Regions from separate parts of the Devosia sp. GW821-FHT12F11 genome, predicted to be linked through region 1. Evidence: predicted binding sites of a transcription regulator. Region 1 holds the regulator's gene; each other region holds the start of a gene.
The links. Region 1 encodes LexA, which represses DNA repair genes until DNA is damaged. Its sites were predicted from a motif close to TGTTCNNNNTGTGTTCNG; they were not measured.
Positions count from the first base shown of each region.

Region 2: AC1ROK_RS02710 (YifB family Mg chelatase-like AAA ATPase) is a predicted target of LexA. The motif match lies at 1,798-1,815, and genes of this name have one in related genera.
Region 3: AC1ROK_RS19300 (ATP-dependent helicase) is a predicted target of LexA. The motif match lies at 3,859-3,876, and genes of this name have one in related genera.
Region 4: AC1ROK_RS08895 (DNA recombination protein RmuC) is a predicted target of LexA. The motif match lies at 2,086-2,103, and genes of this name have one in related genera.

Region 1 is NZ_JBXAPX010000009.1:125,534-132,744, forward strand. Features, by position in the region: gene AC1ROK_RS23880 (SMP-30/gluconolactonase/LRE family protein) at 1-478, opposite strand, end outside; gene AC1ROK_RS23885 (2-dehydro-3-deoxy-6-phosphogalactonate aldolase) at 475-1,086, opposite strand; gene AC1ROK_RS23890 (2-dehydro-3-deoxygalactonokinase) at 1,090-1,995, opposite strand; gene lexA (transcriptional repressor LexA) at 2,307-3,029, opposite strand; gene AC1ROK_RS23900 (MFS transporter) at 3,228-4,388, opposite strand; gene AC1ROK_RS23905 (DeoR/GlpR family DNA-binding transcription regulator) at 4,414-5,172, opposite strand; gene AC1ROK_RS23910 (sensor histidine kinase) at 5,231-6,604, opposite strand; gene AC1ROK_RS23915 (response regulator) at 6,604-7,211, opposite strand, start outside.
Region 2 is NZ_JBXAPX010000001.1:526,721-533,931, reverse strand. Features, by position in the region: gene AC1ROK_RS02720 (ABC transporter permease) at 1-772, opposite strand, end outside; gene AC1ROK_RS02715 (IclR family transcriptional regulator) at 982-1,752, shown strand; gene AC1ROK_RS02710 (YifB family Mg chelatase-like AAA ATPase) at 1,870-3,390, shown strand; gene AC1ROK_RS02705 (glycoside hydrolase family 32 protein) at 3,417-5,096, opposite strand; gene AC1ROK_RS02700 (NosD domain-containing protein) at 5,093-6,490, opposite strand; gene AC1ROK_RS02695 (carbohydrate ABC transporter permease) at 6,519-7,211, opposite strand, start outside.
Region 3 is NZ_JBXAPX010000006.1:344,175-351,385, reverse strand. Features, by position in the region: gene AC1ROK_RS19330 (iron chaperone) at 1-148, shown strand, start outside; gene AC1ROK_RS19325 (hypothetical protein) at 181-405, shown strand; gene AC1ROK_RS19320 (nuclear transport factor 2 family protein) at 458-1,225, opposite strand; gene AC1ROK_RS19315 (Rrf2 family transcriptional regulator) at 1,412-1,837, opposite strand; gene AC1ROK_RS19310 (AraC family transcriptional regulator) at 1,899-2,900, opposite strand; gene AC1ROK_RS19305 (alpha/beta fold hydrolase) at 3,054-3,803, shown strand; gene AC1ROK_RS19300 (ATP-dependent helicase) at 3,915-5,975, shown strand; gene AC1ROK_RS19295 (winged helix-turn-helix domain-containing protein) at 6,020-7,180, shown strand.
Region 4 is NZ_JBXAPX010000002.1:683,415-690,625, forward strand. Features, by position in the region: gene truA (tRNA pseudouridine(38-40) synthase TruA) at 1-254, opposite strand, end outside; gene fmt (methionyl-tRNA formyltransferase) at 389-1,309, opposite strand; gene def (peptide deformylase) at 1,460-1,981, opposite strand; gene AC1ROK_RS08895 (DNA recombination protein RmuC) at 2,132-3,310, shown strand; gene AC1ROK_RS08900 (bifunctional diguanylate cyclase/phosphodiesterase) at 3,387-5,789, opposite strand; gene AC1ROK_RS08905 (hypothetical protein) at 5,974-6,432, shown strand; gene recR (recombination mediator RecR) at 6,429-7,022, opposite strand.

The DNA.
Region 1 (7,211 bases):
AGTAAGCGGTCCGGCCGTCGGGCGAAAAGCAGATCGAGTTCGGGATGCGGATGCTCTCGATCACCTTGGTGGTCTGCCCGGCACGATACTGGTAGACGCCGCCGACACCGGCTTCGGCCTTGCGGCCCATGGTGCCGATCCAGAAGCCGCCGGCGCGGTCGACGCGGCTGTCATTGGTGCGGTTGGTCGGAACGTCGCCTTCGATCTCGGCGATGACCGAGGTCGTATCGGTAGCGAAGTCGTAGCGGAGCAGGGCGCCCGACTGGGCGATGGCAAGGCTCTGTTTGTCGATCACCGCACCGGCGCTGACCGTGTCCTTGAACGTGATGCGGTCGACGATGTGGCCATCGGTCCCGGCACTCAGCATGGTCTGGTTGAGGATATCGAACCAGAACAGGCGTTCGAGCAGCGGGTGCCAGAACGGGCCTTCGCCCAGCTCGCAGCGGCTGTCGACAAAGAGCTCGGCCTTGGTGTTCATCGCGGTTTTCCCTGGTCATAGGCAGCGACGGCCGCGGTGGCGCGCAATGCCACATCCGCGGCGGACATGCCGGGTTTGAAAATGTAGGTGCCGAGACCGAAGCCGGCGCAGCCGGCGGCGAAGTACTCGGTGAAATTATCGGGATTGGCGCCCCCGACGGCGTAGAGCGGAATGTCTGATGGCAGTACGGCCTTCATCGCCTTGATGCCCTTGGGGCCCAGCACTTCGGCCGGGAAGAACTTGAGGCCCGTGGCGCCAGAGCGGATGGCAGTGAAAGCGTCGGTGGGCGAGAACACGCCCGGATACGAGGTCATGCCGCGCTCGATCGTGGCGCCGATCACGGCCGGATTGGTGTCTGGCGAGACGACGAACTGGCCGCCGGCATCAGCAACGGCGTCGACATCGGCGCGGCTCAGCACGGTGCCGGCGCCGATCAGCGCGCGGCCCTCGAACACTTTTGCGGCGTCCTCGATGGAGCGCAGCGCCTCCGGCGAGTTCAGCGGCACCTCGATCATGGTGATGCCGGCGAGCACCAGGGCGTCGCAGACTTCGAGGGTTTCGGGAGGGGTGATGCCGCGAAGGATCGCGATGATGTGGCGGTGGGTCATGGTCTATGCCTGTCTTGCAGCCTTGAGGCCGGCGAGGGTGGCGTCGGTTGCATCGATGATGCGGGTGCTGGCGCCCAGCCGGGCGAAAGCCATCTGGTAGAGCCCGCAAAGGCCGACGCTGCCGACCAATGGGATCTCGGCTTCGCCGATCCAGTCGCGCTGGCCGCCGATCTCGGCGCCGATGAGCAACCCCGAGAGGAAACCGGCGCACCACGGTGCACTGCGTCCTGAGAGGAGCGAACCGGCGCGAACCTTGAACAGCGTGGCAGTCAGCCGCTCGGGACGTTCCAACCCCTGATCGAGGCCGGCTTCGAAGCCGCGCTCCCGGTCTTCGCCCTCGAGTTCGCCACCCAGCGAGTGACGCAGCACCGAGTGGGTGCGCAGCAGTTCGAAGATCTCGCCGGTCATGGCGCTCGAGAAGCGCTCCAGCCTGGTGCCGCAGAGCAGCGCCCATTTGCTGTGGGTGCCGGGCATCACCGCCAGGCCGGAGAACCCCGGGAGCAACGACGACAGGCCCAGCAACTGGGTTTCCTCGCCGCGCATCACGTCTTCGGCGCCGACATCACGCAGGCAGACGCCGGGAAGAATGCGGGGGGTTAGCGGGCCGGGCATGTCGGGCGCCACCGCGCCCTGTGCAAGGCGGCCGAGCTCGGCCGGGGCGTCGAGATAGGGGGCCTCGATCCAGCCTTGCCGGGCACCGGCCATGCCGCAGATCAGCACGTCTTCGATGTCCTCGGCGACACCGCTGAGCAGCGAGGTCAGCACATCGGGGTACTGTTCGCGGCTGAGGCGACCCATGCCATCCGGCGACGAGCGCGCGAAGGCGATCTCGCCGCCGGCGTCGATGCCCCATGCGCGCAGATTGGAAGTGCCCCAATCAACGGCAACCCATTCGACCTCTGCTGCCAAAACCTTCTCCCTGGCGCTGCATGTTTGCTGCGCACCGCCATGCCGCTAAAGCGCGATCGGGAAGGTTGTCCACTCTCCTGGTACGATCGCGACGGCCATTTGCATGGCGGCGCTGCCTGAAGACACCTGAGGCCTCCTGTGGCGGCGCGGACCGTACCGTCTTTGCCGGGCCGACCCTAGTGCAATAATCGGCCGGCCAATCTGTTTTCCCAAGAAAGGACCGCGGTTTCATAAGAAAGCAGCGCAGCTTCAAAGAAAAAGGGCCGGCAAGCTGCCGACCCAAGGACCCAGTTGGCGGAGGGGTCAGTAAATCAGTACTTGCGCAGCAGGCCGACCAGCCGGCCCTGCACCTTGACCCGGTCGGGCGGGAAGATACGGGTCTCGTAGGCCGGGTTGGCCGCTTCGAGCGCAACGGAATTGCCGCGACGGCGGAGCCGCTTCAGGGTCGCTTCCTCGTCATCGACAAGGGCGACGACGATCTCGCCGGTCGAAGCCGCGTCCTGCTTCTTGATCAGCACGGTATCGCCATCGAAGATGCCGGCGTCGATCATCGAGTCACCGCGCACTTCGAGTGCATAGTGCTCGCCTGGCCCGAGCATTTCGGGTGGCACCATGATGGTATGGCTGTGGGTCTGGATCGCTTCGATCGGCGTGCCCGCTGCGATGCGGCCCATCACCGGGATGGTCACGGCCCGGTAGGAGTCGGCGTTGACCACGGGCGCCGATGGGCGCGCCGGAGGTGTTGCCACCTTGCCGAGGTTGCCTTCGATGACCGAGGGCTCGAAGCGAGCCTTGCGGCCGCCGAGTGACGGGTTCATCGAATCCGGCAGCTTGATCACTTCGAGCGCCCGGGCCCGGTTGGGCAGGCGCCGGATGAAGCCGCGCTCTTCGAGCGCAGTGATCAGCCGATGGATACCGGACTTGCTCCTCAGGTCGAGCGCGTCCTTCATCTCATCAAACGAGGGCGGGATACCGGACTCCTTCATCCGCTCGTGGATGAACATCAGCAGTTCGTGTTGCTTGCGCGTCAGCATGGGCGGCTCCGTGAGCAGAATCGGAACAAAGACTGAACGTGTTATACGTGTTCCAGTTATGTTCTGCAATCGAGCGGTGAATATTGCGTTACGAGCCCGCCGATTTGGGGGCTTTTGTCCTCGTGAGAGCTGTTGGCAAGAAGGGCTCCCAGCACTCGGACCGGTGACCGCGGACGGTCTGCCGGTCCGCGGCCGTCGCTATTTCGCGACCTTGTAGCTTGCCGCCACCATCAGCATGGCGGCAGAGAGCAGTACGAAGGCGAAGGGCAGAGTGGCAAGGTGCGCTACGAACCCGATCAGTGCGGGACCGGCGAGCAGACCGAGATAGCCCAGCGTACTGACTGCGGTGATCGCGAGGCCGGGCGACATGTCCCTGGTGCGACCGGCAGCCGAGAACAGCACCGGCACGAGGTTGGAGGCGCCGACGCCGACGAGGAAGTAGCCGACGAGGCCGGCATGGGCTGAGGGAACCAGCAGCACCACGGCAAAGCCGATGGCGCCGATCAAGCCGCCAAGCACGATGACGCGCCGCTCGCCCAGCGCCATCCGGATACGATCGCCGGCGAGCCGTCCGCCGGTCATCGCTACCGCGAACGCGGCATAGCCGAGCCCGGCGAGACCGATATCGGCGCCGCGGACCGAGGTCAGGAACACCGCGCTCCAGTCGAGCACCGATCCCTCAGCGAGGAAGGTCAAGAGGCACAGGATGCCGAGCAGCAGCACGCCGCCCTTGGGCAGAACGAACAGCGGCGACTTCTCCTGCCCATTGTCGCCATAGGGCAGCAGCCCGCCCAGCGACAAGCCAACCAGCAGCAGCGACACGACGCTGACGGCGATAGCCGCCACCAGCGGCGACAGGCCGCCCAGCGCCAGCAAGGCGCTCATGCCACCGGCCCCGGCGATGCCGCCGAGGCTGAACAGGCCGTGGAAGCCGGACATCATCGGTCGGCCGCTGTCGCGCTCGACCCTCACCGCCTGGATGTTCATCGCCACGTCGACGGTGCCCAGCGAGGCGCCGAACACGGCGATGGCGACCGCCATGCTGAGCCAGCTGTCGGCGATAGCGAGGAACGGGAAAGCCCCGATCATGATGATCGAGGCGACGGCGATCACGGCGCGGCAGCCCCACTTGGCAGTCAGGATGCCGGTGATCGGCATGGCGAGAATCGAGCCCAGCCCCAGGCACAGCAGCAAGAGCCCGAGCGCGCCTTCGTCGAGCCCGAGGCGGAGTTTGGCCAGCGGCACCAGTGGGGCGAAGCCAGCCATGACGATGCCGACAACGAGGAAGATCACCCGGGTGGCGATCTGCTCGCGGCGAGCAGATGGGAGGCGGTGAGTGGCGATCGTGGTGGCGGTCACGGCGGAGATCCAGTGCGGCTTGAAATCAGGTGGCGTGGTGGACGGTGGTGCCTTGCGTCGCGAAGTCCTCGAGCAGGCCGGGATCGGCGTCGCCTTCGACCACCAGGTGGGTCAGCGCCTCGGGCCTCGCGATCCGGAACGGCGCAGCGAGGCCAAGCTTGTCGGCGGTCGCGGCGACCACCAGGGCGCGGCTCTGCATCACCATGGCACGCTTCACTTCGGCCTCGACGGCATCGAGGGCGGAGACCCCGAACGTCAGGTCGATGGCGCAAGTCCCGAGGAACACCAGATCGGCGTAGATGGCCTCGATTGCCTCGACCGTGGTGTTGCCGCTGACGCTGCCCAGTTCGCCGTTGTAGATGCCGCCGAGCATGATGATGGTGACGTGCTCGTGGTCAGCGAGCGCCGCGGCGATGGCAGGTGCGTTGGTGACGACCGTCAGCTCCATGCTGCGGGGAATGGCGCGGGCGATGGCGTAGTTGGTGCTGCCGGCGTCGATGAACACGGTGTGCCGCGGCTGCAGCAGCTTCACGGCTTCAGCCGCCAGCCGGGTCTTGGCATCGGCATCTTTCTCCACCCGGGCCGAGATCGGCAGCGCCACCGGTGCCGGGGCGAGAGCGCCGCCATGGACGCGCCGGCAGTAGCCGGCCTTGGCGAGTTCGCGCAGGTCGCGCCGGACCGTGTCCTCCGACACGCCGAACCGTGCAGCAAGTTCAGTGGCGACGACGCGCCCATCGCTCAGCAGCAGGGCGCGGATCACATCGTGGCGTTCATCGGTGAGCATGTGCGACTCCATGCATGTTCATGCACGATATTGCACGAATATGCACGATCGGCAACAGCTACCGATCTTGGCTCGCGGCTGGCAGATGGAGTTGGACTCTGAAGCCGCCGCCGGGCGGTGCGGCCACGGTGAGCTCGCCTCCGAGCAGCGTAGCGATTTCTTCGACGATCGGCAGGCCGAGCCCGGCGCCGGGCTTGTCGCTATCGCCACGGCTGAAGCGCTTGCGGACGGCGGCAAGCTGTTCGGGCGCAACGCCTTTGCCGGTATCGGCAACCTCGAGTAGCAAGTCTTCCGCGGCGACGACACGCACCGTCGCCTCGGCACCCGGGCCGGCATAGGCGATGGCGTTCTCGATCAGGTTGCTGAGCAATTCGCCCAGCAGCATCGGGTCGCCGCGGACCAGGGCAGGGCCGTTGCCGTCAAAGCCGAGGTCGATTTCGGCGGCATGAGCGCGGACGACGTAGTCGCCCGTGCGTTCCCGTGCAAGTTCGTGCAGATCGACGATCGGGAACTGCAGGCGGTCGGAGGCGGCCTCGTCAATGCGGGCGAGCAACAGGAGCTGCGCCAGGACGCGCTCGGCATGCACCACCGCGGCGTCGGCGGTCCGCGCAGCTTCGCGCGCCGCGGCGGGCGTCTCGGCGCGAAGCGCCAGCGCCAGTTGTGTGCGGATGATGGTCAGCGGTGTGCGGAGCTGGTGGCTGGCATTGCCGGTGAAGTGCCGCAGCGCCTCGAGCGCCGCCGACAGCCGCGTCATGAACGAGTTGATGGTATCGACCAGCCCCTGCACCTCGCGCGGCACCTCCTGCTCGATCGGGCTGAGATCGTCGAGCGCTCGCCGGGAGATGGCGTCGCGCAGCCGGTAGAGCGGGGCGAGCGAGAACCCGACAGCCAGCCACAGGATCACCGCCGCTGCGAGAATCAACAGGGCGAGGCGGATGGCGGAGCGCACCAGCAGGGTCTGGGTCAGCTGGGTGCGCGCAATCGTGGTTTCGGCCACCGTCACGGTGAAGGGGATGGCGCTGACGCCTGATGATGCCGCCCGTCGCAGCACCGCGACCCGGATCGGCTCACCCCGGAAGCTGGCATCGGAATAGGCGATGTCGGCCGTCGCGTTCTCAGAAGTCGGTAGCGTCTGGTAGCCGGTGATGAAGCCCTCCGGGCCATCGACTCGGTAAAATACCCGGTCCTGCGCCGCCGAGGTCAGCATTTCCAACGCCACATAGGGCACGTCGACCTCGAGCGCCCCGTCCTCGGTAACGATCACCCGCTCGGCGATCGCCAGCACCGAGCCGGCGAGCACGCGGTCCGACAGCGAGGTGGCGGTGTCCCGGGCTTCGCGCCAGGTATCGACCACGGCCAGCGCCGCCACGGCCAGCAGCGCCACCATCAGCCACAGCAGCAGGCGTCGGCGCAGCGAATAGGGCCGCGCCATCAATCGACGATCCGGTCGAGATAGTAGCCGAGCCCACGCGCGACGCGCACCGTGAGGGCATATGGCGCCAGCCGCCGGCGGAGTCGTGAGATGTACTGCTCGACCGCGTTCTCGCTGAGGTCGTCGTCGAAGGCGGCCAGCGACTCGATGATCGATTGCTTGGCCACCACCTTGCCGGCCTTGCGCAGCAGTGTTTCGAGCACGCTCAGCTCGCGCGCCGGGATATCGAGCGTCTGCCCGAAGGCCGACAGGGTGCGCGATACGGTATCGAGCTCGATGCTGCCGTAGGCGATGCTGGAGTTGTGCAGCCCGGCCTGCCGGCGCAGCAGCACGCGGATGCGGGCCTCCAGTTCCGACACTTCGAACGGCTTGGTCATGTAGTCGTCGGCGCCAAGATCGAGGCCGCGCACCCGTTCGTCGAGCGCGCCGCGGGCGGTGAGCACCAGCACCGAGGAGGGGTTTCGGCGGCCTCGCATGCGACGGAGCACGTCGAGCCCGTCCATTTCGGGCAGGCTCAGGTCGAGCACCACGAGATCGAAGGTTTCGGTGGTCAGCACCGCATCGGCAGAGACCCCGTCATGCACCACATCGACGGCATAGCCGGCGA
Region 2 (7,211 bases), on a different contig from region 1:
GGACGATGGCGTAGATGGTGGCGAAATCGCCGAAGAACATGCGGCCGACGCCGAGCACCACCAGCACCGCGAAGGTCGGCAGCAGCAGCGGCACGGTGATCGACAGCGCCATGCGCCAGCGGCTGGCGCCATCGAGCGCCGCCGCCTCGTAGACCTCCTCGGAGATCGAGGTGATGGCAGCGAGGAAGATCACCGAGGTGTAGCCGCCCAGCTGCCACACCTTGACGATGGTGAGGATCCACGGCCAGGCGCCGGGCTCGGTGTACCAGCTGACCTGCGGCAAATCGACGACGCTCAGCAGGTTGTTGACGAGGCCGCCGCGCCCGCCAACGCCCGAGAGGATCACCTGCAGCATGATGGAAATGACGATGGGCGAGACGAAATAGGGAAAGAAGATCACCGACTGCATGAAGCGGCGATAAGGGCCGCCGCGGATCTCGTTGAGCATCAGCGCCAACACGAGCCCGGCAAACAGCGATGCGCCGAGAAACAGCGCATTGAGGAACACCGTGTTGAAGACGATGGTCGCGGCGTCGCCGCTCATCAGGAAGTAGCGGAAATTGGCGAGCCCGTTCCACGGGCTGCCGAAGATGCCGTCGCGAATGTTGAAGGCCTTGAAGGCCACCACCAGACCGACCATCGGGCCGTAGGCAAACACCAGGAACCAGGCGATACCAGGCACGGCAAGGAGCAGCAGCACCAGGCTGTCGCGCGACGACAACCGACGTCGGCGCGAGCCCGTGGGGGCGGCCTTTGGCTTGGCGACGGTCATTGCTCGGCCTGCCACAGCGGCGTGCCAGTCGGCCGTCCGGCGTGCCGGGCCGCCAAGGCGGCGCCTGCGCAGCCCGTGGCGCGCAACATGCGATAGATCACCAGGCCCCTCCCCCGACGAACTGTATCCGTCCGACACTAGAGTTTCTTATTTGAAACTCTTAGTATCAGATGATAACCGTGCCGACCAAACGGACAGGATGTCAAGCCATGCGTGAGGCTGAGATCGAGGCGCAGAACCGTAATCCGGCGATCGAGCGGATGATGGCCATTCTCCAGCAACTGGAGCGGGCCCCCAACGGGCTGGGCCTCAAGCGCCTAGTCGAGCAGTCGGGGGTGACGCGCTCGACCGTTTACCGCATCCTCAACTCGCTGACGGCGCACGGGCTGGTCCGTCAGTTGGAGAATTCCGATTACGTGCTGGGTAGCCGTCTGCTGTCGCTGGCCGATGCCGTCGGCATGCCATCCGGCGGACAGGTCGCCAAGGCCGCGCAGCCGCATCTCGATTTCGTGGCGCGCTCGCTGGGGGAGACCGCGAAGATCTCGATCTACGATCGCGGCCATGTGCTGGTCGTCGCGGTCGCGCCCGGCACCAAGCAGCACGCGCTGCATGCCCGGGTCGGCGAGCAGCTGCCGATCCATGCCGGCGGCAGCAGCAAGGCGCTCTTCGCCTTCCTGCCCGAGGCCGAACGCCAGCGCATCTATTCGCGGCCGCTGACGCTCTACAACGAACGTACCCTGATTGAGCCGGACGCGCTGGAGGGGGAACTGTCGCGGGTGCGCGAGCAGGGCTGGGCGCGCGACCATGGCGAGTTCAGTGCCTCGGTCAATTCCTACGCCGCGCCGATCCGCGATCGCTCGGGCGATGTGGTCGCCGCCGTCAGCATCCCGTTCCTTGCCGGCCGCGACGCCGAATACGAACAACTGGTCCGCGCCACGGCTCTCGCCACCGCCGACCGCATCAGCATGGGACTTGGCTGAGGCGTTGCTCTGCCTACGGAGCAAACGATCCGGCCCGGGGCGATTCGTTCTCTAAATGTTCTTGCCTCGTCCGCAGACCTCCTGCTAGCGTGCCGCGCGGATGTTGGGGGCTGGGGAATGGTCACGCGGGTTGCTACCGTGGCGTTTCAGGGGATCGAGGCGGTGCCGGTGGATGTGCAGGTGCAGATTGCGCCTGGCCTGCCCAAGTTCTTTCTCGTCGGCCTGCCGGACAAGGCGGTGAAGGAATCGGGTGAGCGGGTGCGGGCGGCGCTCTATGCCTCCGGACTCAGCCTGCCGCCCAAGCGGATCACCGTGAACCTCGCCCCGGCCGACCTGCCCAAGGAAGGCAGCCATTACGACCTGCCGATCGCACTCGGGCTGATGGCGGCGATCGGCGCCATCCCATCCGATGCGCTCGAAGGCTATCTGGCGCTGGGCGAACTCGGGCTCGACGGCCAGCTCGCGCCGACCGCCGGAGTGCTGCCGGCGGCCATCGCCGCACTATCGCGCGATATGGGGATCATCTGCGCCGAGGCCTCCGGGCCCGAGGCGGCCTGGGCCGGCGACGACCTCGAGATCGTCGCGCCACCGACGCTATTGGCGCTGGTCAACCATCTGGGCGGTTTTCAGATCTGCAGCCGCCCGGTGGCGCGGCGGCGGGCCGAGCCGGCTGGGCTGCCCGATCTCAGCGAAGTGCGGGGCCAGCAGGTGGCGCGCCGGGCCCTCGAGGTCGCGGCAGCGGGTGGCCATAACCTCCTGATGGTCGGGCCGCCGGGCGCCGGCAAATCCATGCTGGCGGCGCGGTTGCCCTCGATCCTGCCGCCGCTCAACCCGCGCGAACTGCTCGACGTGTCGATGATCCAGTCGATCGCCGGCGAACTGGCAGGCGGGGCGCTCAGCGATCGCCGGCCGTTCCGCGCCCCACACCACTCGGCCTCGATGGCGGCTTTGGTCGGCGGCGGCCTCAAGGTCCGGCCGGGCGAAGCCAGCCTCGCGCATAACGGCGTGCTGTTCCTCGACGAATTGCCGGAGTTCTCGCCCTCGGTGCTCGACAGCCTGCGCCAGCCGCTGGAAGCGGGCGAGACGGTGATCGCCCGCGCCAACGCGCATGTCAGCTTTCCCGCCCGCTTCCAGCTGATTGCGGCGATGAACCCCTGCAAATGCGGGCTCGCCGGCACGCCCGGCCATGTCTGCAAGCGCGGCGACCAATGTGCGCTCGACTACCAGGGCCGGGTCTCGGGTCCGTTCCTCGACCGCATCGATTTGCGCATCGACGTGCCCGCCGTTTCGGCCGCCGAGATGATCGGCCCCGCCACGGCCGAACCCTCCGCCGCCGTCGCCGCCCGCGTCGAAACGGCGCGCGAGCGGCAGCGCCAGCGCTACATCGAAGCCGGCCACCCCGATGTCTTTACCAACGCCGCCGCCGGGCCATCGCTGATCGAAAAACTGGTCAACCCCGACAAGGAAAGCCAGAACCTGCTGCTGCAGGCCTCGGAGCGCTTCAACCTCTCGGCCCGCGCCTACCACCGGGTGCTGAAAGTGGCGCGGACGCTGGCCGACCTCGCCGGCGCCGACAAGGTCGCCCGGCCGCACCTGGCCGAGGCGTTGAGCTATCGGCTGAACCTGGCGCTGGGCTAGGTCGCGGGCTGCGTTGGAGTGATGGATCAGGGCTGTTGAACCGCTCGCCGCTCGAAGCCAGTGAATTGGGCGAACGATGTGACTTCAACGCGATGCGGGGCGATGTTGGCGTAGCTGCGCCGCGTGCCGCAGACCGCGCCGCTATCCGCGAAAATCTCGAGGATGCCGCGGTCATAGATAACGCGGAGATCGGTGGCCGACGCACACTCGGCCTCGTAGCGGATCCTTCCGTCATCTTCAGCCAGTCGCACCGACAGGCGACCGTCCGACACCGATAGCTCGAAGGAAAGCTCGCCGCTCTCAGTCGCGACGATGCGCGTGCCGTCGAGATTGCCGGTCAAGCGGAGCTCGAATGGGGCGTCCCCCAGCAGGAAGCTGCCATCGTGCTCCCTCGCCAGGGGATAGGCCGGCCACGCGTCATCCAGCTCGGTCACTGGCTGCATGCGCAGCCGCCCCGAACTGTCGAGGCTGAGCTGGCGCGGCAGCGACATCTCGCCGGAGTAGGGCGAGCCGGCCGGCTTGCGGGATTCCCAGTTGAACAGCCAGGCGAGGGCGATCTGTCGGCCATCGGCCTCAACACTCTGCATGGCGTAATAGTCGGTGCCGAAGTCGAGGATCTGCAACTCGTCGATATCAGGGACGAAGTGATCGCCCTTGAACTCACCAACCCGGGCGAACAACAGGTTGTGGCGACCCGTGGCCGGTTCGGTATAGCCGACAAAGCCCATGACCATCACCCACTTGCCATCAAGCGGGAAGAAATCGGGGCACTCGACCGCCCGGGCGCCGTGCTCGCGGTAGTGTGCCGGGGCTCGATAGAGCGGCCCCAGATAGGTCCAGTCGCTGAGGTTGTCCGAACCATAGAGGAGCACTGCCGGGTCGCCGTGCAGCGCCGCACCCAGCACCATGCGGTAGGCGCCCGCCGCCTCGTCCCACCAGACCTTGGGGTCGCGGAAATCGTGCTCGACGCCCTGCCCTTCGGGACCGAGCGCAATCACCGTGTCGGAGCTGCTGGCGTGCAGCACATCCCGCCCCGGCCGGGCCAGCTTCTGCACCTCGCGATAGCCCTGGAACAGATCATAGGCCGGCAGGCGCTCGGTGTAGAAGAACATCCGGCTGCCGTCGCGGTCGGCAAACGCCGAGCCGGAAAAGGCGCCGCCGGTGGCCCCGAGCCGCCAGAGGTTCTGCTCGGGGTGGAGGAACACCGGCAGGTGGGTCCAGTTGAACAGATCCTTGCTGACCGCGTGCCCCCAGTGCATCGGGCCCCATTCGGTGCCGGCAGGGTGAAACTGATAGAACAGGTGCCAGGTCTCGCCGATCTTGCAGAGCCCGTTCGGGTCGTTCATCCACTGGCGGGGTGGCGAAAAGTGCATGATCGGCCGCGCCGGATCCGCTCGCATCGAGGCATCGATCTCAGGCTTGGTGCGGAGCGTCAGTCCGTCTTCGCCGAACTCCCAGATGGTGATGCCGGTTTCGGCCACGGTGGCCGGATCGTAGCCATAGGCCCAGAGGATCGCGTCGGACCTCTGCCATTCGACGGTGACGCTGCCGGCCTCGCGGTGCTGGTAACTGAAGAAATCCACGTGGCCGGAGAATGCCGGGACCTGCCACCGCACGGCATCGGCCTCAGAAATGCGGATCGACCCCGGCCCGCGCGCCCAGAACTCGAGCCGGTAGGCGGCGGGGAGGCTGACGGAGGATTTCAACTGTCGATCCGTGAGCTGTCTTGCGCCTGGGCCTGCCCCGGCACGGGTGTGCCGCGAAAAGCGTTCACCGACTTGTCCAGCAGCACCTCGATGTCGCTGCCAGAATCGAGAATGGTGTTCCCGGTGGAGCCCGGCTCGACCTGAACCGCGATCACCTCGAGGGCAGTGAGGTTCCTGGTTGAGAGGATGGCCTCGACCTGCGTCGCAAAGCAGTCGCTGTTGGGCGCGTCGTTCGCCGCGGCGCGTTCGGTCGTCGCCACGATGTGGTTGTTGGCGACATAGTTGCCGGTGCCCGAGACGATCCGGATGATCACCGGTTTCTCGTTCTGCGGCTTCAGGAACCGGCTGTCGATCGAGGCCGAGACGTGGTTGGCGATGACGGAGTTGTTGTCGCCGCTCAGATGCAGCAGGCCGAACTGGTCATCCAGCCCATTGTCATACCGCGTCATCGGCGCCCAGGGTTCGTGATCGCGAAGGAAGTGATTTGAGGCGACGAGGTTCTCCGAGCACTTGCCGGAGAAGACCAGCATTCCCGGATAGAAGGAGTGCAGCCGGTTGCCGGTAATGGAAGACCTGACTACGCCCGAGAACTCGATGCTGCTCCGCCCGCGCGGGAACACGTTGTTGCCGGAGACCAGCAGGCCGCCGAAGTTTTCGGCGTAGATCGAGTGCCCTGCATAGCCTGCGCCGATCAGGTTGTTGGAGATTTTCGAGGCCTGCCCCATGCCCCTGAGCTCGATGCAACTGCCGCATTCGGCAATGAAGTTGTTGTCGATAGTGGAGGCGTCGGCATGGTGGGAGACGAGGCCGTGCTCCAGGTAGACCAGGCCCATGCCGGTGATGCGAAACGAGTCGTTGGCGCTGGCGATGTGAATGCCGGTCTTGCCGTTTCGGTAGGAATTCTCCGCGTCGCCGTTTGAGGCATCGGTGAAATGCAGGCCGTCGATGCAGAAGTCGGCAAACTCGACGGAGCTGATGCGAGGATTGCCGGCGCGCTGCACCAGAAATGCCGCGCCGGCGGCTCCGTCGCCGGCTGGCCCGGCGAGATCGACGAGGATGCGGCTGCCCCCCGGCCAGATCTCGTGCCACTGCTCGAGCTCACGCCTCGGCGTGTTGAAGCGGATGCTCGACGAGGTGAAGCCGTGCCCCGATCCGACGATGCGCAGAAAGCTGATGTCGATGACGACTTGGGTGCGCAGGCGGAAATCGCCGGGCGGAATGTAGATCACGGCACCGGGCTTGCCGCCGTCATTGACATCGGGCGTCGCCTGCCGCCGCTTGATATCGGCAATGATGCTGTTGATCACCGCTCCGATATCCTCGTGCGGATTGCCGGCTGGCCACTCGGTAACGCTGTAGACGTTTGCGCTCGGCCCGCCATGGCCCCTGCTGATCTTGTCGAGTTCGATGCTTGCCACTGGACTAGCCTTTCACGGCGCCGAAGGTCAGCCCGCCGACAATCTGCTTTTGCAGCAAGAGGGTGACGAGGATGACGGGGAGGGAATAGAGGACTGCAGCGGCGGTCATCGGACCCCAGGCGAGGCCATAGACCGAGTTGAACTCCGCAATGACGATCGGCGCCGTCTTGCTGCTCTCAGAGGTGAGCAGCAGGGCGTAGAGAAACTCGTTCCAGCTGGCGATGAAGCTGAACAGCGCGGTAATGGCGATGCCGCTCGGCATCACCGGCAGGACGATGTGCCAGAAGGCCCCGAAGCGGGTGCAACCATCCACCCGCGCCGCTTCCTCCAGTTCCTTCGGCACGCCGTCGAAGAAGGCGGCCATCAGCAGCATGGCGAGAGGCACAGCCGTGGAGGTGTGGGCGAGGACGAGACCGATGGTGGTATCCAGCAAGCCCAGCGTCTTCATGATCTGGAACAGCGGGACGCCCAGCGACACGGCCGGCACCATGCGGGTGACCAGCGCAAACAGCATGAACAGCATGGTGATACGGCGGCGATAGAGCGCCGAGACATAGGCGGCCGGAACCGCGATCAGCAACGACAGCAGCGTCGTCAGGACCGCGACGATGGCCGAATTCAGGAACGCTTCCGGCAGGCCGACGGTCCCGATGACGCTGGTGAAGTTCTCCAGCGACATCCGCTGCGGGAAGAACGA
Region 3 (7,211 bases), on a different contig from region 1:
GGCCCATGCGGCCGAGCTGGCCGAGCTCGACACGTCCAAGGGCACGGTGCGCTTCACGCCCGACACGCCGCTGCCGGACGCGCTGGTGACCAGGCTGGTCAAGGCGCGGCTCACCGAGAATGCGGCGCGCAGAGCCAGGAAGAGGTAGACTGAACCCGCGGCGCCTTGAAGGAGGCAGTGATGGCAACACTGGTTCGACTGACGGAGGAACAGATAGAACGCCTGATCGTCGGCATGGAGGAGATGGAAGAGCGCCTCAAGGACATGCACGAGGAGCTGATCGAGATCGGCGTTCCCAAGGACACGCTCACCCGCTTCGCCAAATTGCATGACCGCTATACCGAGGGCGTGGCGTTCATCCTCAGGCAGCGCGAGCTCGGTCGCTCCGAGGATCGTTCGGGCTGAACAACCTCTGCCGCCACGGCCAAGAGGCGTAGGGCGCCGAGGCGCCCTACATTCAGAAACCGAACTTACCGTTCTGGTTCTTCCACTCGCCCTGCGGCGGGATGGTTTCGAGCGTGTCCCAGTGTTCGGCGATCTTGCCGTTCTCGGCGCGGAACAGATCGTAGAAGGCGGTCGGCTTGCCGCCGAAGCTGCCCTCGCTGACGACGAGCACGAAGTTCCCCTCGCCGAGCACCTTGTGCACCTTGTCGTATTTCATGGTGATGCCGGCCTTGGCCATCGCCTCGAGCGCGGCGCCCAGACCCGACAGGCCATTGGCAATCTGCGGGTTGTGCTGGATGTAGCTGTCGCCATCGAAGTAGCCGGCGAGCTTCTCCAACCTTCCATTGACGAGGATGTCGTCGACGAACTGCGCCACCAGCGCCTTGTTGGCTTCGGTCTGATCGAGGTCGCTGGCGGTGGCCGCGCCGTCGATCATGCTGTTGCCACTCGGGTTGGCAGGCGCCGTCTCCTGCAGGTTGTCCCAATGCTCGACGATCTTGCCGTTCTCGAAGCGGAAGATATCGAAGCCGATCTTGGGGCCGAAGAACTCGTACTCGGTATGGGCGAAGACATACTCCCCATCCTCAAACACGCGAACGGTGTTGACCTTGGCCGAGTTCGGCGGGAGCGCGGCCAGCAGCGCGCCGAAGCCGGCGAGCCCGTCGGCCGCCCCCAGATTGTGCTGCGTGTAGTGCTCGGGATTGATGACGGCGACCGGGCCGGCGGCGCCGGTTTCGATGGCCTTGAGCAGGTCGACGACCTGCTGCTCCTGAGTGCTCATGGCTGGCTCCTGTGCAAATAAGGGTGTGGCCGGCAGCACTGCCGACGAGGTGATCAACGTCGCCAGAGTGATCGCTGCGAGGTCCAGGTTCGTCATATTCTGTATCCAGATCGGTTACACATAATGGTATCTAATCCGGATACACATGATTGTAAAGAGGTCCGGCTCGACGGGCGTGCCTTCGCGTCAGGCGACCTTGTTGCGCTCGGCGATATCGGCGGCGAGGTCGGCTATCGTGGTCTTCGCCAGCTGTGCCTGCAGCGCGCGCTCCGCCTCCAGCATGCGGCCCTTCAGCACCGCATCGATGTTGCGGCCAACCGGGCACTGCGGGTTGGGAGTGTCATGCAGGGCAAACACCTGCTGCTCCTCGTCGATCGCTCGGTAGACATCCAGCAGGCTGATCGTGTTCGCCGGATGCGCCAGCAACGCGCCACCGCCGGCGCCCAGTTGCGACGCGGTGAGGCCCGCCCTCTGAAGCTGCGTCAACAGGCGCCGGATGAAGGTTGGATTGGTGTTCACGCTTGCGGCAATGAGCTCGGACGTCGCGGGCCGGCCGTCCTGATAGGCGAGAAAGGTCACGATGTGCGTGGCGACGGCAAAGCGTGTGTTCATCGAGCGGATCCCATGTGTACCCAAAATAGGAACACAAAGGTCGGCTGGCAACCGATGGTTGTCACGGCGAACCGGCGAACCCACCACGCATGGCCTGCGCCGGCGGGTAGCCGAACTGCGCTTTGAACGCCCGGCTGAACGCGGCGTCGGAGTCGTAGCCGACCCGCCGCCCGACCTCGCTCACCCGCGTGTCGGGCCCCTTCAGCATCTCATTGGCCAGCAGCAACCGCCAGCGCGTCTGGTAGTGCAGCGGCGCCGCGCCGATCAACGTCGCAAAACGTTCGGCAAAGCTCGAGCGCGACATCCCGGCAATGCCGGCAAGCTCGGCTACGGTGCGGCGGCGGAACGGCTCGTCATGGATGGCTTTCAGCGCCCGGCTGATCCGCACATCGGCCAGCGCGCCCAGCCAGCCGCGCTTTTCCGGCGGTGCGGTGCGCACCCAGGTGCGCATGGCACGGATCACCAGCACGTCGATCAGCCGCGAGATCATCAGCGACGAGCCGGGATGCGGCACCCTGGCCTCGGCGAGGAGGAAATGCGCGATCCCCTCGACCCAGGCCTCCTCCTCGCTGCGCAATGCCTTCGAGATGTGGATCAGCGAGGGGAGCACGGCGAGCATGGTCGGCATGTTGTCGCCCTCGAAGCGGAACGCCCCGGTGATAAGCTGGGTCATGGCCCCATTGCCGCCAAGGCGGATGGCGAGTTGCTCCCGCATCTGTGCCTCCAGCACCTCGCGGATCGGCACGGGCGTCGCGCCATCGACGCCGATGCTGTGGCCGCTGCCCTGCGGCAGGACGATCAGGTCACCCGCCGCAGCGGTGATCCGCCGGCCGTCGCTGGCCCGCACCTCCATCGTGCCTTCCGACACCACATGGAAATAGGCCGAGCCGGCCTCGAACTGCAGCGCCCAGGGCGCCGTGAGCTCGCTTGAGAAGATCAGCTCGCCGCGCAGCCGGATCAGCGTCAGCACCTGCGACAACAGGTCGACGCGCGACGCCATCATCGGGAAGCTGCCTTCGGATTCCAGAGCATGAACTCCGGAGGCGCGATCATGGTCGTTCACGGCCCTCACCTCTATCTCTACGGCATCGCTTGGCGAGGAACTTCAACAATCCTCGGGCGAAACGCAAGATCCGGTTTTTACAAGCGCGGCGCCAGCCAGCGGCAAATCGACTTTGCCGATCGTCCAGCCTCGCCTCAACATATGGAGATGAAAATGAAGTCCCTTCTGTCCGCCGTCGTGTTCAGCGCCGCCGCTGTCGGTGCTGGTGGCGCCGCTCTCGCCCAGGAGCCTGCCAGGAATGTCGTCCTCGTCCACGGCGCCTTCGCCGATGCATCGAGCTGGGACAAGGTCGCCGCCATCCTTTCGGCCAAGGGCTACAAGGTGACCCAGGTCGCCAATCCGCTCACCTCGCTCGCCGACGACGTCGCCGCCACCATGGCAGCACTCGACGCCCAGGACGGCCCGACCGTGCTGGTCGGCCATTCCTGGGGTGGTGTGGTGATCGGGGAAGCCGGGGCTGACGCCAAGGTCAAGTCGCTGGTCTATGTCTCGGCCTTCGCGCCGGACAAGGGCGAAACTCTGACCAAGCTGCTGTCGGGTGGCGCACCGAGCGAAGGCGTCAAGGCGATCCGCCCGAACGTCGAGGGTGGGCTGATCTTCGACCCGGCCCAGTACCCCGCCCTGTTCGCCGGCGACCTGCCGGTGGCGGAGGCCGAGGCCAGTGCAGCGACACAGCTCCCCTCGAACCCGGCCAACTTCGACGCCGTGGCCGAGGTCGCCGCCTGGCACGACAAGCCGAACTTCTACGTCGTGACCGCCGAAGACCTGGTGCTGCCCCCCGACGCGCAGCGCTTCTTCGCCGGCCGCATCGGCGCCACGGTCACCGAGATCAAGGCCAGCCATTCCGGCCTCATCTCGAAGGCCGAGGACGTCGCCAAAGTGATCGAAGCTGCAGCGCAGTGACGATTGGACCATGGAGGCGTCGGCTCAGACCGCCGGCGCCTCGATCCCGTGAATTGCGAACAAAGCGAGAATGATGCTTCCTGATCCGGACCTCCAGCCGGATCGATTCGCGTGCAGACTGCCTTAGCCCCCCACTATCTCGACAAGCTGAACCCCGAGCAGCGGCAGGCAGCGGAGCATCTGGGTGGGCCGCTGCTGGTGATTGCCGGGGCAGGATCGGGCAAGACCAACACCCTGGCGCACCGCGTGGCGCACCTGATCGTCAACGGCGCCGATCCGCGCCGTATCCTGTTGATGACCTTCTCGCGCCGCGCCGCCAGCGAAATGCAGCGCCGGGTGGAGCGGCTGGTGGCGCAGGTGATGGGCGCCAAATCCGGCGTGATTACCGATGCGTTGAGCTGGGCCGGCACCTTCCACGGCATTGGCGCGCGGCTGCTGCGCGAGCATGCCGAGCAGATCGGCCTGACGCCGGGCTTCTCGATCCACGATCGCGAGGATTCCGGCGACCTGATCAACATCATCCGGCACGAGATGGGGTTCTCCGAAGCCAAGAAACGCTTCCCGACCAAAGGCACCTGCCTCGCCATCTATTCGCGCGTGGTCAACGCGCAGGACGACCTCGACGCGGTGCTGAAGGAAGCTTTCCCCTGGGTCGCCATGTGGGGCCCACAGCTGCGCGAGCTGTTCGCCGCCTATGTTGAGTCAAAGCAACGCCAGCAGGTGCTCGATTACGACGACCTGCTGCTCTACTGGGCCGCCATGATGCGCGAGCCAACGATTGCCGAGGATCTCGGCGGGCGCTTCGACCACGTGCTGGTCGACGAGTACCAGGATACCAACCGGCTGCAGGCCTCGATCCTTTTGGCCCTGAAGCCTGATGGAGACGGGCTGACGGTCGTCGGCGACGACGCGCAGTCGATCTACTCGTTCCGCGCCGCGACGGTGCGCAACATCCTTGATTTCCCCGGCGCCTTCACCCCGCCGGCACGGATGGTGACGCTCGACCGCAACTATCGCTCCACCCAGCCGATCCTCGAGGCCGCCAACGCGGTGATCTCGGAGAGCAAGGAGCGCTTCACCAAGAACCTCTGGACCGAGCGGCAGGCCACCGAAAAGCCGCGGCTGGTGACGGTAAAGGATGAGCCGAGCCAGGCCCGTTACGTGGTCGAGAGCGTGCTGACCTGCCGCGAGGGCGGCACGGCGCTGAAGCAGCAGGCGGTGCTGTTCCGCACCTCCTCGCACTCGGCCGAGCTCGAGATCGAACTGACGCGGCGCAACATCCCGTTCGTCAAGTATGGCGGGCTGAAGTTCCTCGACAGCGCCCACGTCAAGGACATGCTGGCGCTGCTGCGCTTCGTCGATAACCCGCGCGACCGCGTTGCCGGCTTCCGCGTGCTGCAGCTGCTGCCGGGTATCGGACCGGGCGCCGCGGGCAAGGTGCTCGACCGCATGGCCGAGAGCCCCGACCCGCTGGTCGAATTGCTGAATACCGCTCCCCCGCCGCGCGGCTCCGAAGCCTGGCCGGCGCTGCTCGAAGTGGTCGAGCATCTGGGCAAGGGCGGTGGCGGCTGGCCGGCCGAACTGCTCAGGGCCCGCATGTGGTACGAGCCGCTGATGGAAGCAGTGTACGAGGATGCCGAAGTTCGGAAGGAAGACCTCTACCAGCTGGAGCAGATCGCCGCCGGCTACCCGAGCCGCGAGCGCTTCATCACCGAGCTGACGCTCGATCCGCCCGATGCCACCTCGGACCAGGCCGGCGTGCCGCTGCTCGACGAGGATTTTCTGATCCTCTCGACCATCCATTCGGCCAAGGGGCAGGAATGGAAGAACGTCCATGTGCTGAACGTCGTCGACGGCGCCATCCCGTCAGACCTCGGCACCGGCTCGACCCACGAGCTGGAAGAGGAGCGTCGGCTGCTTTACGTGGCGATGACCCGGGCCCGGGACGAGCTGCACCTGATGGTGCCGCAGCGCTTCTACGTGCACCAGCAGACTCCCTATGGCGACAAGCATGTCTACGCCCAGCGCAGCCGCTTCATCACCAAAGCCATGCTGCCGCTGTTCGACGACATGTTCTGGCCGGCGGTGAAGCCGGCCGCGATCAGCGGCCTTGCGCCAGGGACGGCGCGCATCGATGTCGGCGCGGGGCTCTTGGCGATGTGGAAGAAATGAAACCCTGACACGCGCTGGCAGGATGATGCGCTAGGCTTGTCAGCATGAAGAAACCGCTCAACCTCACCCTGCCCCACGCCCGTCGGATCTGGCTGCACGCCCAGCGGCTCGATGAACGCGAACCGTTCGGCGCCGGCCCCGAGGCGACCCGCCAGGCGGTGGAGCAACTGGGCTATGTGCAGATCGACACCATCAACGTCATCGAGCGCGCCCACCACCACATCCTGTTCACCCGCATCCCCAACTATCGGCGCAGCGACCTGGCGCAGGCGCAGTCGGTCGACAAATCGGTGTTCGAGTACTGGACGCACGCCCTGGCCTATGTGCCGGTGCGTGATTTGCCGTTCTACATCGACGAGATGAAGCAGCATCGCAGCGAGCCGATGCGCTGGTATGCCGATGCCGACCCCAACGATCTGAAAAAGCTGCTGCGCCAGATCCGGAAGGACGGCGCCATCTCGATCCGCGATATCGACACCGACGAGCTGGTGGAAAAGGACCATCCGTGGGGCAGTCGCAAGCCATCTAAGCGCGTGCTGCAATACGGCTTCTTTTCGGGCGAGCTGACCATTTCCGAACGCATCGGCATGGTGAAGACCTACGAGCTGATGACGCGGCACTTCGGCAAGCTGCCCAAGGCGGCGACATCGAGGCAGATCGATACCTACCTGCTCGATCGGGCGCTGACCTCGCAGGGGCTGATCAGCGGCCCATCGGTGATGCACCCCAAGCTCCGCTTTACGCCCGAACTGGCCAAGCTGATCGAGACCAGGCGACGGAAGAAGGCGCTGCTGCCGGTGACCGTCGGCGATGATCCGACGCTCCACTATGCAACACCCGAAGCGCTGGAAACGCCGGAGCCCAAGGGCCCGCCGCTGGTGCACATCCTCTCGCCGTTCGACCCGCTGGCCATCCAGCGCCGGCGCACCAGCCTGTTCTTCGGCTACGACCATGTGTTCGAGGCCTATGTGCCCAAGGCCAAGCGCAAGTTCGGCTACTTCACCCTGCCGGTGCTGGCCGGCGACGAGATCGTCGCGGCCCTCGACCTCAAGACCGACCGTGCCGCCGGCAAGGTATTGATCCAGGCCTGGCACTGGGTGGGCAAGGGCAACGCCGCCGAGCACAAGGCCATGCTCGAGGATGAACTGGGCCGGTTCGAGCGGTTTCAGCTGGCGAGCGACGAGGCTGCAGCGCCGGCCGCTTGAGTCCGTGTCGTGCCACACCCGCCGGCGTCAT
Region 4 (7,211 bases), on a different contig from region 1:
GGCTTGGTGTGAAAGTTCAACGCCTCGCGGACCTTGAACGGATCCCAGTCGCGCTCGAGGTCGAAATGCACCACCTGGCCGAGCGCATGCACGCCCGCGTCGGTGCGGCCAGCTGCCTGGGTGACGACACTCTCGCCCGAGAACCGCTCGATCGCCTCCTCAAGCAGCTGCTGCACCGAGAGATCGTGTGCCTGCCGCTGCCAGCCGCAGAAGGGGCGCCCGTCATATTCGATGCTGAGGCGGTAGCGGGGCATCAGGATATGAGCCCCATCCACCGGGTCATTCCCGCGAAAGCGGGAACCTCCGTTTGCGGTGCCGGCAAAGAAAACAGAGGTCCCCGCTTTCGCGGGGATGACACTGAGTGCCTGGAAACGACGGCGTGCACCCTCTAGCCCGCCCGCTCCGGCAGCGCCCCTGCGCCACGGAGGAACGTCGCCGCGTCCATGGCGCCCTTGCCTTCGCGCTGCACCATGGTGAGGCGCACGGCGCCCGTGCCGCAGGCAATGGTCAGATCGGGGAGGATGCTGCCCGGGGCGCCCTGCCCGGCGACCAGCGTCGAGCGCAGCGCCTTGATGCGGGTGGGCGTACCGTTGAGTTCAAGTTCGAACCAGGCGCCGGGGAACGGCGAGAGGCCGCGGATCAGGTTGTGCACCTCGCTCGCCGGCTTGCTCCAATCGATGCGCGCTTCCGCCTTGTCGATCTTGCTGGCGTAGGTAACGCCCACTTCCGGCTGCGGGGTGAAGTGCAGGCTGCCGCGCTCGAGCGCGGCGAGAGCGCGGCCCATCAGGTCGGCGCCGACCAGCATCATCCGGTCATGCAGCTCGCCCGAGGTCGTGTCGGGCCCAATTGGCATTTCCTCGATCAGGCCGACGGCGCCGGTATCGAGGCCCTCATCCATCTGCATCACCATGATGCCGGTACGCTCGTCGCCCGCCATCACCGCGCGCTGGATCGGCGCTGCGCCGCGCCAGCGCGGCAGGAGCGAACCGTGGAGGTTGAGGCAGCCAAGCCGCGGCGCTTCGAGGATCGGCTTGGGCAGGATCAGGCCATAGGCGACGACCACCGCCACATCGGCATCGAGCGAGGCGAACACCTCCTGCTCGGGCGCCTGCCTGAGGCTGCGCGGGGTGAAGACCGGAATGCCGAAGCCCTCGGCCGCCTCATGCACCGGCGACTTGCGCTCGGCCTGGCCTCGGCCCGCCGGCTTTGGCGCACGCGTGTAGACCGCAACCACTTCGTGGCCGGTCGAAACGATTTCGGTGAGGGTTGGCACGGCGAACTCCGGCGTGCCCATGAAGATGATTTTCAGTGGAGGAGCTCCTCTTCTTTCCCTCTCCCCTTGAGGGAGAGGGTGCCCGAAGGGCGGGTGAGGGGAAGTTCAGCCAAACGGCCCCTCATCCGTCTCGCTGCGCTCGCCACCTTCTCCCTCAAGGGGAGAAGGAAGAGGGCTTCGCCCTGGTCAGCCCGCCTTCTTGGCCAGGCGCTCGGCCTTCTGGAACTTCTTCAGCACGCGGTCGCGCTTCAGCCGGCTCAGGTAGTCGATATAGAGCACACCATCGAGGTGATCGAGCTCGTGCTGGACGCAGACCGCGAGGCGGTCCTTGGCGTCGAGTTCGACCTCCTTGCCGTCGAGATCGGTGTAACGCACGGTCACCTCGGCCGGGCGCTCGACGTCGTAGTAGAGCTCGGGGATGGAGAGGCAACCTTCCTCGGTGGTGACAGTCTCGTCGGAGTACTTGAGGATCTCCGGGTTCACCATCACCAGCGGGGTGGGCTCCTCGCCTTCCTTGGCGAGGTCCATCACGACGATGCGCTTCAGCTCACCGATCTGCGGCGCGGCGAGGCCAATGCCCGGCGCGTCGTACATGGTTTCGAGCATGTCCTTGGCGAGCTGCTTGATGCCATCGTCGATCTTCTCGATCGGCTCTGCAATGGCGCGCAGGCGCTCGTCGGGCAGGATCAGGATGGGGCGCTTGGCCATGAACGTGCAGTCCTTCATCGGGGGTTGCCGCTGAATATGGTATTTCCCGGGCGCCGGTCAACGGCCAGCCGGTTTACGCTCTGTTTACCCCAATTGCGGCGCCGAAGAACAATGCAGGAACAACGGCGTCGAATCGTGTAGGCTGAAGCGATGGATCGAGTGCTCTTCGTCATCGCCGACTTTCCCATCACGCTTGAAATCGCCGCCTACGCGGCTGTGGGAGTCGTCGCAACCCTGCTGGTGGCGCTGCTCGTCGTGGTGATCAGGCAATCGCGCGCCCGGGCGGAAGAGGCAGCGCAGCGGGCCGAGGAGGCGGCGGCGGCGCAGCTCAAGGCGCAGGAGACCGAGCGCTACATCGCCGACATGTTGCGCGTGCAGTCGGAGATGACCGGCCGGATGCAGACGATGAGCGAGATTTTCGGCTCGCGCACCTCGGACCTGGCACGGCTGGTAAACGAACGGCTCGACAGCCAGGGCCAGCGCATCGGCGCGGTGATGCAGGAAAGCAACGTCAAGACCAACGAGAGCCTCGCCAAGCTACAGGAGCGGCTGGCGGTGATCGATCGGGCGCAATCCAACATCACCCAGCTCAGCCAGAACGTGGTGTCACTGCAGTCGATCCTCGCCAACAAGCAGACGCGCGGCGCGTTCGGCCAGGGCCGGATGGAAGCGATCATCGGCGACGGGCTGGCGCAGAATGCCTACGCCTTCCAGGCGACGCTGTCGAACGGCAGCCGGCCCGATGCATTGGTCTATATGCCGAACGGCGCGCCCTCGCTGGTGATCGACGCCAAGTTCCCGCTGGAGAGCTGGCAAGGCTTTTCAGCTGCCGGTGACGGCGAGGACCCGCGTTTCGCGGCCAGCCGGTTCCGCACCGACATGGGCGTTCATATCAAGGCCATCTCGGAAAAGTACCTGATCGCCGGGGAGACCGCCGACACGGCATTCCTGTTCGTGCCGTCGGAATCGATCTTTGCGGACCTGCATGAACATTTCGAGGATGTGGTGCAGCGGGCGCTCAAGGCGCGCATCGTCATCGTCTCGCCGTCGATCCTGATGCTTTCGATCCAGGTGGTGCAAGCGCTGCTGCGCGACGTGAAGATGCGCGAAGAGGCCTATCGCATCCAGACCGAAGTGCGGGCGCTGCTCGCCGATGTCGGCCGACTGGACGAGCGGGTGCGGAAGCTCCAGACCCACTTCACCCAGGCCGCCGGAGATATCGGCGACATCGTCACCTCGTCCTCCAAGATCGTAAAGCGCGGCGAGCGCATCGAGGCGATGGAGTTCGACGAAGCACGACCCGAGCCGCAGCGGCTCGCCGGCGAATAGTGCGCCCCCGGCGAACGAAGCGGTGCGGGCTGCCCACTGCCCCTCGCACCGCCAGGCTATAGTCTCCCGCCCCCTTCTAGCTGGCGAGGGCCTGCAACGGCGTTGGCAGCGTGCTGTCGAGCAGCTTGGTCCTGCCCTCGGTGAGCGCCGCAAAGGTTCGGATGTCTTCCGGGCGGCTCAGCAGATAGCCCTGCGCCGTCTGGCAGACCTCGCTCTTCAGGAACGCCAGCTCCTCGGCCCGTTCAACGCCTTCGGCGACGACCGGAACGTTCAAGCCGCTGCCCAGACCCAGCACCGCCCGCACGATGGCGGCCGACTGATCGTTATTGTCGACGGCGCGGATGAAGGACTGGTCGACCTTGATCTTCGAAAACGGAAAGGCGCGGAGGTTCGCCAGCGACGAATAGCCGGTGCCGAAATCGTCCATGGCGATGCGGACGCCGAGCGCCCGGATCTGCCTGAGGGTCGTCACCGCCCGCATCATGTCGCGGATCAACGCCGTTTCGGTGATCTCCACCTCGAGCCGGGCCGGCGACAGGCCGGTGCTGATCAGCACCTCATGCACGGTCTGCGCGAAGGTGGGCGAGTGCACCTGCACCGCAGAGACATTGACCGCTACCGAAAGCGGCGATTTCCAGCGCGCGGCTTCGCTGGCAGCGGCACGCAGCACCCACTCGCCGATCTGCAGGATCAGCCCGCTTTCCTCGGCCACCGGCACGAACACCGACGGCGGAATCTCGCCGCGTTCCGGATGCTTCCAACGGACCAGTGCCTCAAAGCCGGTGACTTCGCCCGACTGGATATCGACCTGCGGCTGGTAGACCAGGCGCAACTGGTTGCGCGACACCGCGTGGCGCAGGTCGTGCTCGAGCATGCGACGGTCCCGCACCTCGGCGCCCATGGCGTTCTCGAAGAAGCGATAGATGCCGCGTCCATCCTGCTTGGCGCGATAGAGCGCCGTGTCGGCATGGGTCATCAGCTGTTCTGCGGTATCGGCATTGTCGGGGAACAGTGCGATGCCGATCGAAGCCGAAATCAGCGCGCCGCCGGTCGACTGCTCGTTGTTGCGGCGGAAGGCGTCGAGAATCTGCTCGGAAATGCGACCGGCGCGAGCCGGCGTGCCGATGTCCCCAAGCAGCACCGCGAACTCGTCGCCGCCGAGGCGGGCGGCGTCGCCGACACCCTCGATGGCGCCGAGCAGCGCCTGGCCGACGCGCTGCAGCAGGGCGTCACCGGCGGCGTGACCGAAGAGATCGTTGACCTCCTTGAAGCGATCAAGGTCGAGGCAGAGCACGGCGAAGCTCTGCTCATGGCGTCGGGCGTGGCTGATCTCGTCCTCGAGCTTGCGCGAGAAACTCACCCGGTTGGGAAGGCCCGTCAGTGCATCATGATGGGCAAGGAAACGGATGTGCTGCTCGGCCTGCTTGCGGGCCGAGAGATCGCGAATGGCGATCGCCTGATGCGGCTGTCCGGCGAAATCCACCTGGCGGAGGATGACCTCGGCCGGCACAGCGCCGAAGCCGGTTTTCAGGTCGGCCTCGACCGCAATACTGGGCCGCTCGATCAGCATGGAGCAGACGGTCGAACCGAGGAATTCCGAAAGTTGCCGGCCGCTGACCGAGGCCTGCGGCAGGTCGACCATGGAGAGGAAGCTCTGGTTGGCGGTGACGATTTCGCCATCGCGCACCACCAGGAGGCCCTCCACCGCCGCATCGGCGAGCCCGCGCATGCGGTCACTCTCGGCGAGGGTGCGGCGACGATCGAGCAGATCGAGATAGGAACCGCCAAGCGCAAACACCAGGATCATCACCGAGACCAGCGCGACGACGATCGACAGCCATTGCGGCGTCTGGTCTTCGGCGGAGACGACGGGAAAGCAGTTCTCCAGCCCTGCCGCGCCCATGGCGGTGAAATGCATGGCGCAGATGGCGAGCGTGAGCAGGATAGTGGCGCGGATGCGGTGGCGCAGCGTGTGCCCGTTCACGGCGAAGTAGATAGAAGCCCCGGCAAGGGCGACGCCGAGCATCACCGACACGACGACGAGCGGCGAAGCCCAGACGATGCCGCCGCCGATCAGCAGCGAGGCCATGCCGGTATAGTGCATCGAGGCGATGCCGATGCCGATGATGGCGCCGCCGAGCACCGCATCGGAGCTGCGGGTCCCCAGTGCGGCGAACCACAGGCCGCCGCCGACGATCATGATGGCGATGCCGAGAGAAACCAGCGTCAGCGGCAGGTCGTAGCCGACGGGCATGCCGGCATGAAATGAGAGCATGGCGACGAAATGCGTCGCCCAGATGCCGAAGCCGACGGAGAAGGCGGCGACTGCCAGCCAGACCCGTTGCATGGCGCCGACAGTGCGGCGGGCGTGATTGAGCAGGGTGATGCCGGCAAAAGCGGAGAGCGCACAGACCAAAGCCGCCAGGGCCACCAGGCGGAGGTCGTGTTGCTCGAAGAGCGTAGTCAGTACGGTTTGCAAGATGGCGCGTCCTTCTGGAGCCAATCCGACTGCTCTCGGCTTCCAGTGGTGAAAGGAGTCTTGTGCCGGGACCTGTGACTTGTACTTAACCGCTCACGTCTGGAGACGGCGTAAATGGAGGCTTAAGATATCCCCTGAACCCGTCGATGGGTGTGTGCGTTAGTGCTCATTGAGGGAGGCGCCGATGATCTCGAACCACTTCCGCGGACTGATTGCCGAAGACACTCCGGCCGGCAATGACGGCGATACGCCTGGCTTCGCCCAGCCGGTAAGTCAGACTGAGATCGAAGAACTGCTCTATGGCGACGACTGGCCGGCAGGGGAACGGCTGGCCCGGCTGCTGTCGATCCGCGATGAACTCAGCAACCTCGAGGCCACGGATTTCGGCGACGACGATCCGCGCACCCTGATCGGCGCCATCGACGAAGCGGTCGCCCAGCTCAACGGGCTCGCCGGCGAGGGCATGGACCCGACCTCGGTCGACCACGATCCGGCGGCGCATCGCGAGACGCTGTCCCCCGATTCCGACGAACTGGAAGCGATCGAGGCGGCGGACGAAGCCTCGCTCGAGGACGAGCCCGAAAGCGCCATCGACAAGGGCCAGTGGATCGACGGCGACGGGCTCGACCGGGACGAGGGCTAGAGCGCGGTGCGCGCCTTCAGCGCCTGGCTGAGCGTGCCTTCATCGAGATAGTCGAGTTCGCCGCCAACCGGCACGCCATGCGCCAGGCGCGTAATCTTGACGCCGCTGGGGGCAAGCCGGTCGGTGATGTAGTGGGCCGTGGTCTGGCCTTCCACGGTGGCGTTGACGGCGAGGACGATCTCCGAGAACTCCGGGGCGCGGCGCAGCAAGGCATCGATCGACAGGTCGTCCGGGCCGACGCCGTCGAGCGGTGAGAGGACGCCGCCGAGCACGTGATACTTCACCGCCCCCACTCCGGCGCGCTCCAGCGCCCAGAGGTCGGCAACATCTTCGACCACGATCAACAGGCCGTTGTCGCGGCGCGGATCGGCGCAGATGTGGCAGGGCGAACGGGTATCGACGTTGCCGCAGGTCTCACACACCGTCACTGCCGCGACGGCGCGATCGAGCGCTGCCGACAGCGGGATCATCAGCTGTTCCTTCTTCTTGATCAGCTGCAGCACGGCGCGCCGGGCCGAGCGCGGCCCAAGCCCCGGCAAGCGCGCCAAGAGCAGGATCAGCTGTTCAATCTCGGGTCCGCCATTGGCCATCAGAGGTTCTTCCTTCCCTCTCCCCTTGAGGGAGAGGGTGGCGCGAAGCGCCGGGTGAGGGGCAGAATCGCTCCTCGCTGTCGCCCGGATCGCGCATCGCAAGCGACGCGATACCCCTCATCCGCCCTGCGGGCACCTTCTCCTTCAAGGGGAGAAGGAAAAGGCGCGTGAGAGGCTGTTTGGAGCACG